Regions from separate parts of the Methylobacterium phyllosphaerae genome, predicted to be linked through region 2. Evidence: predicted binding sites of a transcription regulator. Region 2 holds the regulator's gene; each other region holds the start of a gene.
The links. Region 2 encodes PhoB, which activates phosphate uptake and scavenging genes when phosphate is short. Its sites were predicted from a motif close to TGTCATNNANCTGTCAT; they were not measured.
Positions count from the first base shown of each region.

Region 1: the regulator PhoB is predicted to act here: its motif matches at 1,578-1,594, upstream of ppk2 (polyphosphate kinase 2).
Region 3: the regulator PhoB is predicted to act here: its motif matches at 1,752-1,768, upstream of phnC (phosphonate ABC transporter ATP-binding protein).

Region 1 is NZ_CP015367.1:4,612,438-4,615,706, forward strand. Features, by position in the region: gene MCBMB27_RS20930 (cupin domain-containing protein) at 1-228, shown strand, start outside; gene MCBMB27_RS20935 (hypothetical protein) at 344-1,204, opposite strand; gene MCBMB27_RS20940 (hypothetical protein) at 1,264-1,539, opposite strand; gene ppk2 (polyphosphate kinase 2) at 1,694-2,611, shown strand; gene MCBMB27_RS20950 (hypothetical protein) at 2,692-2,940, shown strand.
Region 2 is NZ_CP015367.1:2,085,400-2,088,668, reverse strand. Features, by position in the region: gene pstB (phosphate ABC transporter ATP-binding protein PstB) at 1-634, shown strand, start outside; gene phoU (phosphate signaling complex protein PhoU) at 753-1,472, shown strand; gene phoB (phosphate regulon transcriptional regulator PhoB) at 1,661-2,356, shown strand; gene MCBMB27_RS09285 (protein-disulfide reductase DsbD family protein) at 2,504-3,269, opposite strand, start outside.
Region 3 is NZ_CP015367.1:3,559,317-3,562,585, forward strand. Features, by position in the region: gene phnD (phosphonate ABC transporter substrate-binding protein) at 1-762, opposite strand, end outside; gene phnC (phosphonate ABC transporter ATP-binding protein) at 860-1,708, opposite strand; gene MCBMB27_RS16150 (LbetaH domain-containing protein) at 1,821-2,441, opposite strand; gene MCBMB27_RS16155 (DUF1045 domain-containing protein) at 2,434-3,120, opposite strand; gene MCBMB27_RS16160 (glycosyltransferase) at 3,148-3,269, opposite strand, start outside.

The sequences.
Region 1 (3,269 bases), 2.5 Mb from region 2:
CGCTGGGGCGACAAGCTCGAATACGTGGCCGAGGCCGGCCCCGGCGACTTCATCTTCGTGCCGCCCTTCGTGCCGCACCAGGAGATCAACGCCTCGACCGACGAGCCCCTGCATTGCGTGCTGGTGCGCTCCGACAACGAGGCGGTGGTGGTCAACCTGCCCGATGTCGAGGCCGCCGAGACGCCCGAGACCGTCTACTGGGTCGATCCGATCCACAGGCATCCGTGAGCGACCGGCGCCCGCGGCGATAGGCCGGACGCCGCGCCCCGGCGGCCGCGTCGAGTGCGACAGCGGCCTCGCCCGGCCGGCCCACCGCGTCTTCCCGCCGGACGCCCCGCCGGCCTCAGACGGGCCCCGATCCGGGATGCGGGCCCATGCGGCGGCGGTCGTGTTCGATGGCGAAGACATGGGCGTAGAGGTTGGCGACCCAGCCCCGGCCCTCGACCGTGAGGTCGAGGAAGCGGATCGCATCCCCGATCACGGGCTCGATCTTGCCCCAGAAGAAGGACGGATAGCGCTCGGCAAGGTCGGCCGGGCTGTCGTAGCCGAGTTCCGCGTTGACGCCGATCTCGGCGAATTCGTGAAACAGCGCATTCAACTTGCGCGGATAAAGCGGGTCGCCGAGCTGCCCGATCAGGTCGGCCGCCCGCAACAGGCCCGCCTCGGTCCCGGTCTCGCGATGCGCGTCGTCTTCCGGCACCGGGAAGCGGGTCAGCTCGATCGCCCGGATGACCCGGCCCGCATCGACGAGATCGTGCGTGCCGAAGCGCTCCTGGACAGCGAGTTTCGAGCGCTCGACGTGATACGGCGCCAGCGCCGCATCGGAGGCCCCGCGGGGCAGGCACACGGTCCCGCCCCGCGCGTCGATGACGAAGGCCTGGGCCCGGTCGCCCGCGCAGACGCCGCGCACGTAACCGATGTCGTGGTAGAGGGCGGCCAGGATCATGTGCAGCCAGTCCTCCGGCGTGACACCCTCGTGCAGGAAGCGGCCGCGCAGGATGTCCTGGGCGACCAGGGTGACGAGGGCCGTATGATCGCCGTCATGGTAGAGGGCATCGCTCCCGACGATCCGCTCGATCGTCAGGCGCGCCGAGGCCTCGATGATCTCGGCATAGCGCGGCTCCCGGCTGCCGAAGGTCCGCTGGTAGGTGACGGCGAGGTGCTCGCCGAGGGCATCGGCGAGCATCTTGGTCGCGTCGAACATGGTCGGGCCTCGCCGTCAGCTGCGGCCGGCGGCGACGCGCCGGGCCGGGTCGGTGCAGATCACGTGGACCGCTCCCCGCGTTGCACCAGCCGTTCTTCGAGATAGGCCGCCGCATCCGCGTAGAGTTCGTAGCGGCGGAGCAGGACCGCGCGCTTCTCGGCCGGCGTCGCCGCATCGAGCTTGCCATGGGCCTTGTCGGCGCGGGCGCGCATCTTCCTGGCGAGCTTCTCGAACGCCGCGTCGATCCGGGCGCCGACCTTCTCGCCTTCGGCCCGCGCCGGATCCAGATCGTCCGGCGCCCGCCCCGGCGGGGGCTTCGTCGCTTCTCCAGCCATGACGCGTCTCCGGTCGCGGTGCTCCGTGGCCGAAGCGTATGACGGAACGATCACGGGTGCGATACCGGATCGTCCGCCCGCGGACCGATCGCTTCTCAGGCCTGTCACGGAAGGCTGCTCTAGCTCGGCCGTCCGACACGCAGGGGGACCCGCGATGAGGCTCGACGACAGTGCTGCCCTGGATGCCGCCCTGGAGGCGATCCGGCGCGACCTTGCCGACAGCTACGATGAGGAGGTGGAACTCGGGCTCGAGGAGGAGCGCCTCGATCGGCTCGCCGCCGACGGCGCACAGCCCGAGCGCCTGGACCGCAAGGTCTATTTCCGCGAACTGCTGCGCCTGCAGCACGAACTGGTCCGCCTCCAGGACTGGGTGCAGGATCGGAAGCTGCGTGTCGTCGTCCTCTTCGAGGGCCGCGATTCGGCCGGCAAGGGCGGCGTGATCAAGCGGATCACCCAGCGCCTCAACCCCCGCGTCTGCCGCGTGGCCGCCCTGCCGGCCCCGAGCGAGCGCGAGCGGACGCAATGGTACTTCCAGCGCTACGTCTCTCACCTGCCGGCCGGCGGGGAGATCGTGCTGTTCGACCGGTCCTGGTACAACCGCGCCGGGGTCGAGCGGGTGATGGGCTTCTGCACCGAGGCGGAGGTCGAGGAGTTCTTCCGCTCGGTGCCCGAGTTCGAGCGGATGCTGGTGCGCTCCGGCATCGTCCTCCTCAAATACTGGTTCTCGATCACCGACGCGGAACAGGAATTCCGCTTCCAGATGCGGATCCGCGATCCGCTCAAGCAGTGGAAGCTGTCGCCGATGGACGTCGAGTCGCGTCGGCGCTGGGAGGATTACACGCGGGCGAAGGAGGACATGCTGGCGCGCACCCACATCCCCGAGGCGCCCTGGCGGGTGGTCGAGGCGGTGGACAAGCGCCGGGCCCGCCTGAACTGCATCAGCCATCTGCTCGGCCAGATCCCGTACGGCAGCGTGGAGCACCCGCCGGTCCACCTGCCGGCCCGCCTGCGGCATGCGGATTACGTGCGCGGTCCGGTCCCCGCCGAGATGTACGTGCCGGACGCGTACTGAACGGGGCGCCGCGGCCCGGGGCGGGAGTCGTGATCCTGTCGTGCAGACGCCGCTATAGCGCCGCCATGGCGAAGCGCCCGATGACCCTCGACCTGTTCACGACCCTCGACATCGTCGATGACGACGTCTCGGCCGTCGTGGACGCGTATCTGGCCGATCCCACGCCCGGCTCTGTGGCGTTCGGGGACGGCTTCCGCATCGACCCTGCGGCGGCGGTGGCCTCGCATCCCTTCGCCCGGACGCTGATCGATCAGCCCTGGGCCGATACCGGACTGCGCCGGGCGGCGATCCGCGCCGCCATCCTGCTGGCGGAGCCCGAACGGGTCTGATCGAACCGGGCCGTTCGGCCCGTGACTGCCGCGCTCGGGATGTCGGGGCCCGTCGCACCGCCGGCGCGGTCGCGTCGCGGCGGCGCCCGGTCGGCCCGCTTGCGCGCGATCTGCGCCCGATCTGCGCCCGGGTCGGACCTCCTCCTAAAGCGGTATGCGCGCGGCCTTCCATCGGCGCGGCGACCCGGATCTATCCTGGGGCGATCACGGGGCGGATGGACGGCCCGCCGCCACGGTGAACGATTGGTTTACCCAATCGGCAAACTTGCACCGACCGCCCCGATCCGGATGCGATCGGCCGGCGTTCTACGGGCAGTTCCACCGGAGAC
Region 2 (3,269 bases):
CGGCAAGTCCACCCTGCTGCGCTGCTTCAACCGGATCTACAGCCTCTATCCGGAGCAGCGGGCCGAGGGCGAGATCCTCCTGGACGGCGAGAACATCCTCAGCCCCTCCATCGACCTGAACGAGCTGCGCTCGCGCATCGGCATGGTGTTCCAGAAGCCGACGCCGTTCCCGATGTCGATCTATGACAACGTCGCCTTCGGCCTGCGCCTCTACGAGAAGCTGCCGAAATCCGAACTCGACGGCCGGATCGAGGCCTCCCTGCGCAAGGCCGCACTCTGGGACGAGGTGAAGGACAAGCTCAAGCAGCAGGGCACGGGCCTGTCGGGCGGCCAGCAGCAGCGCCTGTGCATCGCCCGCACGGTGGCGCAGCGCCCGGAGGTGATCCTGTTCGACGAGCCGACCTCGGCCCTCGACCCGATCTCCACCGGCCGCATCGAGGAGCTGATCGAGCAGTTGCGCGACGAGTTCACCATCGTGATCGTCACCCACAACATGCAGCAGGCGGCGCGCATCTCGCAGTTCACCGCCTTCATGTATCTGGGCCAGCTGATCGAGTTCGGTCCGACCAACCGGATGTTCATGAACCCGACGGAACGCCGCACCCAGGACTACATCACCGGCCGGTTCGGCTAGTCTGCCTGAACGCTCCGGTCTCGGGGAAGGCCGTCCGGTCGCCGCATCCGCGGAGGGCCGGCGGGTCCCCGAGGGCCTCCCCGGAGCGCCGCCCCCGGGACCCATCGAAGGATTCGCCATGCCCGGCCATATCGTCACCTCCTACGACACCGACCTGGAGAACCTGCGTCGCTCGATCTCGGAGATGGGCGGCGTGGCCGAGAAGATGACCGCGGAGGCGACGGACGCCCTCGTGCGCCGGGACGACACGCTCGCCCAGGCGGTGATCGTCGCCGACAAGCGCCTCGACGCCCTGCAGCGGGACATCGAGGAGCGCGCCGTGCTGTTGATCGCCCGGCGTCAGCCCCTGGCGATCGATCTGCGTGAGACGATCTCGGCGATCCGCGTCTCCGGCGACCTCGAGCGGATCGGCGACCTCGCCAAGAACGTCGCCAAGCGGGTGGTGGCGATCTCCGATCAGGCGCCGGCCCAGAAGATCGTTCTCGGCGTGCGCCACATGAGCGACCTCGCGGAGGGCCAGCTCAAGGACGTTCTCGACGCCTATGCGAGCCGCGACGTCCAGGCAGCCCACGATGTCTGGGAGCGGGACGGCGAGATCGACGCCCTGTACAATTCGCTGTTCCGCGAGCTCCTGACCTACATGATGGAGGATCCGCGCAACATCTCGTTCTGCACGCATCTTCTGTTCTGCGCCAAGAACGTCGAGCGGATCGGCGACCACACCACCAACATCGCCGAGACGATCCATTATCTCGCCACGGGCGAGGCCCTGGCGGGCGACCGGCCGAAGAACGATGCGTCGAACTATGCGACCGTGGACGGGGTGCCGGCTCCGTAAGCGGGCCGCCCCCGGTCCAGGCGTCGGCCTGCGCGCGCTCCTGTGGGGCGCCGCCGGAGAATCGGAGCGTGCGGGTTGAGGCTGAGCGGCGCCTCCTGCACCCTCTGCCTGCCCGCCAACTCCAAGGAGAGTCGGCGCGCCTGCAGGCCGTATGGCGCCGCTTCGTGAACGGATCTTCGAACGTGAGCATGCAAGTCCTGATCGTCGAGGACGAGGAGGCGCTGACCACGCTGCTGCGCTACAATCTGGAAGCCGAGGGCTTTCTGGTGGATTCCGCGGCTCGGGGCGACGACGCGGAGCTGCTCCTGGCGGAGCGGATCCCCGATCTCGTCCTGCTCGACTGGATGCTGCCCGGCCTCTCGGGCATCGAGCTGTGCCGGCGGATCCGGGCGCGCCGGGAGACCGAGCGGCTGCCCGTGATCATGCTCACTGCCCGGGGCGAGGAGGGCGACCGGATCCGCGGTCTCGGGACGGGCGCCGACGACTACATCGTCAAGCCGTTCTCCGTCCCGGAACTGCTTGCCCGGATCCGCGCGCTGCTCCGCCGGGCCAAGCCCGCCCATGTCTCGGACCGGCTGGCGGCGGGCGACCTCGAACTCGACCGCACCGGCCATCGCGTCCGCCGCGGCGGCGAGGAGCTGCATCTCGGCCCCACAGAGTTCCGTCTGCTGGAATTCCTGATGCTGGCGCCGGGCCGTGTCTTCTCCCGCGAGCAGCTCCTCGACGGGGTCTGGGGACACGACGTCTACATCGACGAGCGCACGGTCGACGTCCATGTCGGGCGGCTGCGCAAGGCACTGAACGGCCCGCGCCAAGCCGACCCGATCCGTACGGTCCGCGGCTCGGGCTACGCCTTCGACGAGACGTTCTCGCTCGACGCTTGAGAGGGGCGCGAAGCGTTCCGGGACAAAGGGTTCCGGGCCGGAGGCCGGTCGGCCGCGCCGCCCGCCCGCGTGCAGCGAAGGGAGCCAGGGACGTTCGAGGCCGGCGGATGCTGCGAGGCCCGGCGGCCCCCCGGGCCTCGCGCAGATTCAGCGGGTCAGCGCCGCGCTCCGGCCGGACGCGACCGGCACGGCGTCGAGCGCCGCCAGAACCGTCCCCTCGGTGAGGATCTGCGGAAGCACCTGAGGCGCTCCGGTTCCGGTATAGAGGAGGTAGAGCGGCACGCCGCTGCGCCCGTGCTTCTCCAGCAGACGGGTGATCTCGGGATTCTGGTTGGTCCAGTCGCCCTTCATGTAGGTCACGCCGCGCTCGGCCATCGCGGCCCGCACGGCCTTGGTGTTGAGCGAGGTCGCCTCGTTCACCGCGCAGGTGATGCACCACGCGGCGGTCATGTCCACGAAGACGGGGCGGTGCGCGTCCACCAGGGCGTCGAGACGCGCTTGAGTGAAGGGCTCGACCCCGTCGGCGGCGGCCTGCGCCGACGGCGCGGTGCGGTCCCGCGGAAGGGTCACGGCGAGGGCCGACACGGCGATTAGCGCGAGGGCCGCAGCGACCCGCGCGACCCGGCCCGCCCCGGGCGCGGCGGCGCGGCCGTGTTCCCAGGCCCAGGCGGCGAAGCCCACCAGGACGAGGCCGATCAGCGCCGCCAGCAGCCCACGCGGATCGACCTGCTGCGCCAGAACCCAGATCAGCCAGGCCACGGTGGCGTAGACCGGGAAGGCCAGGACCTGTTTGAGGGTCTCCATCCAGGCGCCCGGCCGCGGCAGCGCCCGCAGGGCCGGCGGCCAGAGGGTCAGCACCAGGAAGGGCAGGGCGAGGCCGAGGCCGAGGCTCGCGAAGACGGCGAGCGCGACA
Region 3 (3,269 bases), 1.5 Mb from region 2:
CAGGTCGTCCGGCAGGCTCGTCAGCATGGCGAAGGGCCCCTCCGGCAGGAAGTCGGACTTGAACACGATCCGGAAGTCCGATTGCTGCATCGGCGTGCCGTCGGGCTTCTTGAGCATGCCTTTGGCGGCCATGCGGGTGACCATCGTGTCGGTCTCGGAATTCCACAGGTTGGCGGCGGCGTCGGCCGTGCCCTGGGTGAGCGCCAGCACGGCGTTCTCGTGGCTGCCGGCGTAGAAGGTCTTGCCGAAGAACTTCTCCACGTCGTAGCCGGCCCGCTTCAGGAAGAAGCGCGGCGCCTGGTTGCCCGAGGTGGAGTTCGGATCGACCAGGGCGAGGTTCTTGCCCTGGAGATCCTCGACGGTCTTGTAGGGGCTGGAGGCCAGAACGTAGACCACCGAATAGTAGCCCGAGGCGCCGGTCTCGTGCTTCTGGTTGACGATCGGCTCGATCTTCACGCCGGTCATCACGGCCCGCGCGAAGGAGGCCGGCCCGTACCACGCGATCTGGATGTTGCCGGCCCGCTGGCCCTCGATCACGGCGGCGTAGTCGCTCGCCACCCGCAGCTTCACCGGCACGCCGAGCGTCTTGGTCAGGTAGGCGGTGAGCGGCGCCCAGCGGTCGGCGGTGCCCGAGGCGTTCTCGGCCGGGATCACGCCGAGCGTCAGCTCCGGATACTGGGCCTTCCAGTCCTGGGCGGCGGCCGGCAGGCCGAGGAGGGCGAGAGCCGCGGCGGCGCCGGCGAGAGTGCGTCGGGTGATCATCGTGTCGTCCTTCGTGACGGCGTAGGGCAGGAAGTTCGGCCGGCCGGAGGCCGGTCGGGCGTTTCCCGAATGATTGTTGGGGCTTGGAGGGCCCGGATCAGGCGCCGAGGGCGGCCTCGCGGACCGGCCGCGCCGGCACGAGACCGGGCCTGCCGGGCATCGCGGCCCGCTGCTCCGCCTCGCGCTGCGCGGAATCGTCCAGCACCTCGCCGGCCTCCAGGCCGTAGAGCCGGCGCGCCACGTCCTCGGTGAGGTCGAACGGTCCGCCCTCGAACACGACCCGCCCGGCCGCGAGGCCCACGAGGCGGTCGCAATAGGCGCGCGCGAGGTCGAGGGAATGCAGGTTGCACAGCACCGTGATGCCGTAGCGCCGGTTCACCTCGGCCAGCGCGTCCATCACGAGCCGGGTGTTGCGCGGGTCGAGGGAGGCCACCGGCTCGTCGGCGAGCAGGATCTCGGGCTCCTGCACGAGGGCGCGGGCGATGGCGACCCGCTGCTGCTGCCCGCCCGACAGGCCGTCGGCGCGCTGGCCGGCGAACTCGCCCATGTCGAAGCTCTCCAGGGCGGCGAGCGCCATGGCCCGGTCTTCGGCGGACCATTGCCGCAGCAGGGAACGGTAGCTCGGCACGTGGCTGAGCCGGCCCATCAGCACGTTGGTCATCACGTCGAGGCGGCCGACGAGGTTGAACTGCTGGAAGATCATGGCGCAGCGGGTCCGCCATTCGCGCAGGTCGCGGCTCCGCAGGGTGGTGACCTCACGGCCGTCGTGGAGAATGCGCCCCGAACTCGGGTCCGCCAGCCGGTTGATCAGGCGCAGCAGCGTCGACTTGCCGGCGCCCGACCGGCCGATCACGCCGACGAAGCTGCCGGGCTCGATCCGGAGCGACACGCCGTCGACGGCGCGCCGGTCGCCGTACTGGCGCGTGAGATCCTCGATAACCAGCATGCCACCATCCGCCGGGGAATGGCCGCAGGTAAACGCCGATTTCACGACGATTGGATGACGAATACAGATCGGTTATGTTTGCCGGCGCAATTCTTACATATTGATAGCCGGCTTAACCTTCATAGCGCTCGAGGAATGCTTCGATGGGCAGGCCGCGGAAATCCGGAAGCGCCCGGCGCAGCCGTTCGTGATCCCAGTCCCACCATGCCAGGCGCATCAGACGTTCGGCGACGGCCTCGGGGAAGCGGCGCCGGACCGGTTTGGCGGGATTGCCGACAACGATCGTGTAGGGTTCGACGTCGCGGGTGACGATGGCGCCCGCGCCGACCACGGCGCCGGTGCCGATGGTGCGGCCGGGCAGGACAACGACGCCGTGGCCGATCCAGACATCGTGGCCGATCGCCACCGGGCTCGCCCGGCGCCGGTCGAAGAAGGCGGGCTCGTCGGACTCCTCCGGCCAGTAGGCCCGTGCCCGGTAGGTGAAATGCGCCTGCGACGCGCGCTCCATCGGGTGGTTGCCGGGATTGATCCGCACGCTGGCGGCGATCGAGCAGAACTTGCCGATGGTCGTGTAGATCACCTCGCAATCCTGACCGATGTAGGAATAATCGTCGAGGATCGTCTCGGTGAGGCGGGTTCGCGCGCCGACCTCCGTGTAGTGACCGAGGCGGCAATCCACGACCCGGGCGCTGGGATCGCGTGCGGGTTCGAGTCCGAGGGGACGGTCAACCACGGGGCTCTCCGAAGGGCAGGCGCGCCAGGAGCCGGAACGGGCCGGACCCGTCCTGGGTCAGGAGGCACACGGCGTCGATCACAAGGGGCTCCGGCCCCGCGGCGGCGTAAGCCTCGGACAGGCGCCGGTGCCAGGCTTCGCGCTCCGCCTCCGGCAGGGCGTCGGTCAGGGTCATGTGGAAGCGGAAGGCCTCGAACACGTACGGGTAGCCCCAGCGCGCCAGCAGGGCCCGCCCGCGCGGGTCGAGGCGCTCCGGGCGGCGCTTGGCGCGCTCGGCCTCGGTGAGCGGCGCACGGAACGGGTCGAGGGCGGCGACGCACTCGGCGGCGAAGAGCCCCAGCTCCGGCGGGGGAGCTTCCGGCACGAGGGCGAGGAACGGCCCGAGGGCGGCGACCCGGAGCGGGCCCACCGCCACCGGCAGGTGCGCGGCCGCGAGGTCACGGGTGGCGGCGACGAGATCCGCCTCCGTGGTGCCCGCCGCGAGGCGCAGCGGCGCCTTGAGGGTGGCGTGGAACCCGTAGATCCGGGCCCCCGCCGTGACGGCGGCGAGGTCGCTCAAGCCCTCCGGGTGCGGGACCGCCGCCCCCGAGACGGGGTCGGTGCCGAGGACGGACCGGCCGAAGGCCTCCAGCCGGGAACCCGGGGCGGGCAGGCAGTAGAGAGCGTAGCGGCGCGACACCTTTCGGCCTCCGATCGTCGGCCGCCGTCAGGCCGTCGGCGCGTAGGGACGCGCCTCGGCGGCCCGCCGGGGGCGCACGTCCATGGCGTTGCCCCGCCACACGATGGCGCTCTGCATCCAGGCGCCGAGCCAGATCGCCGGGATCAGGG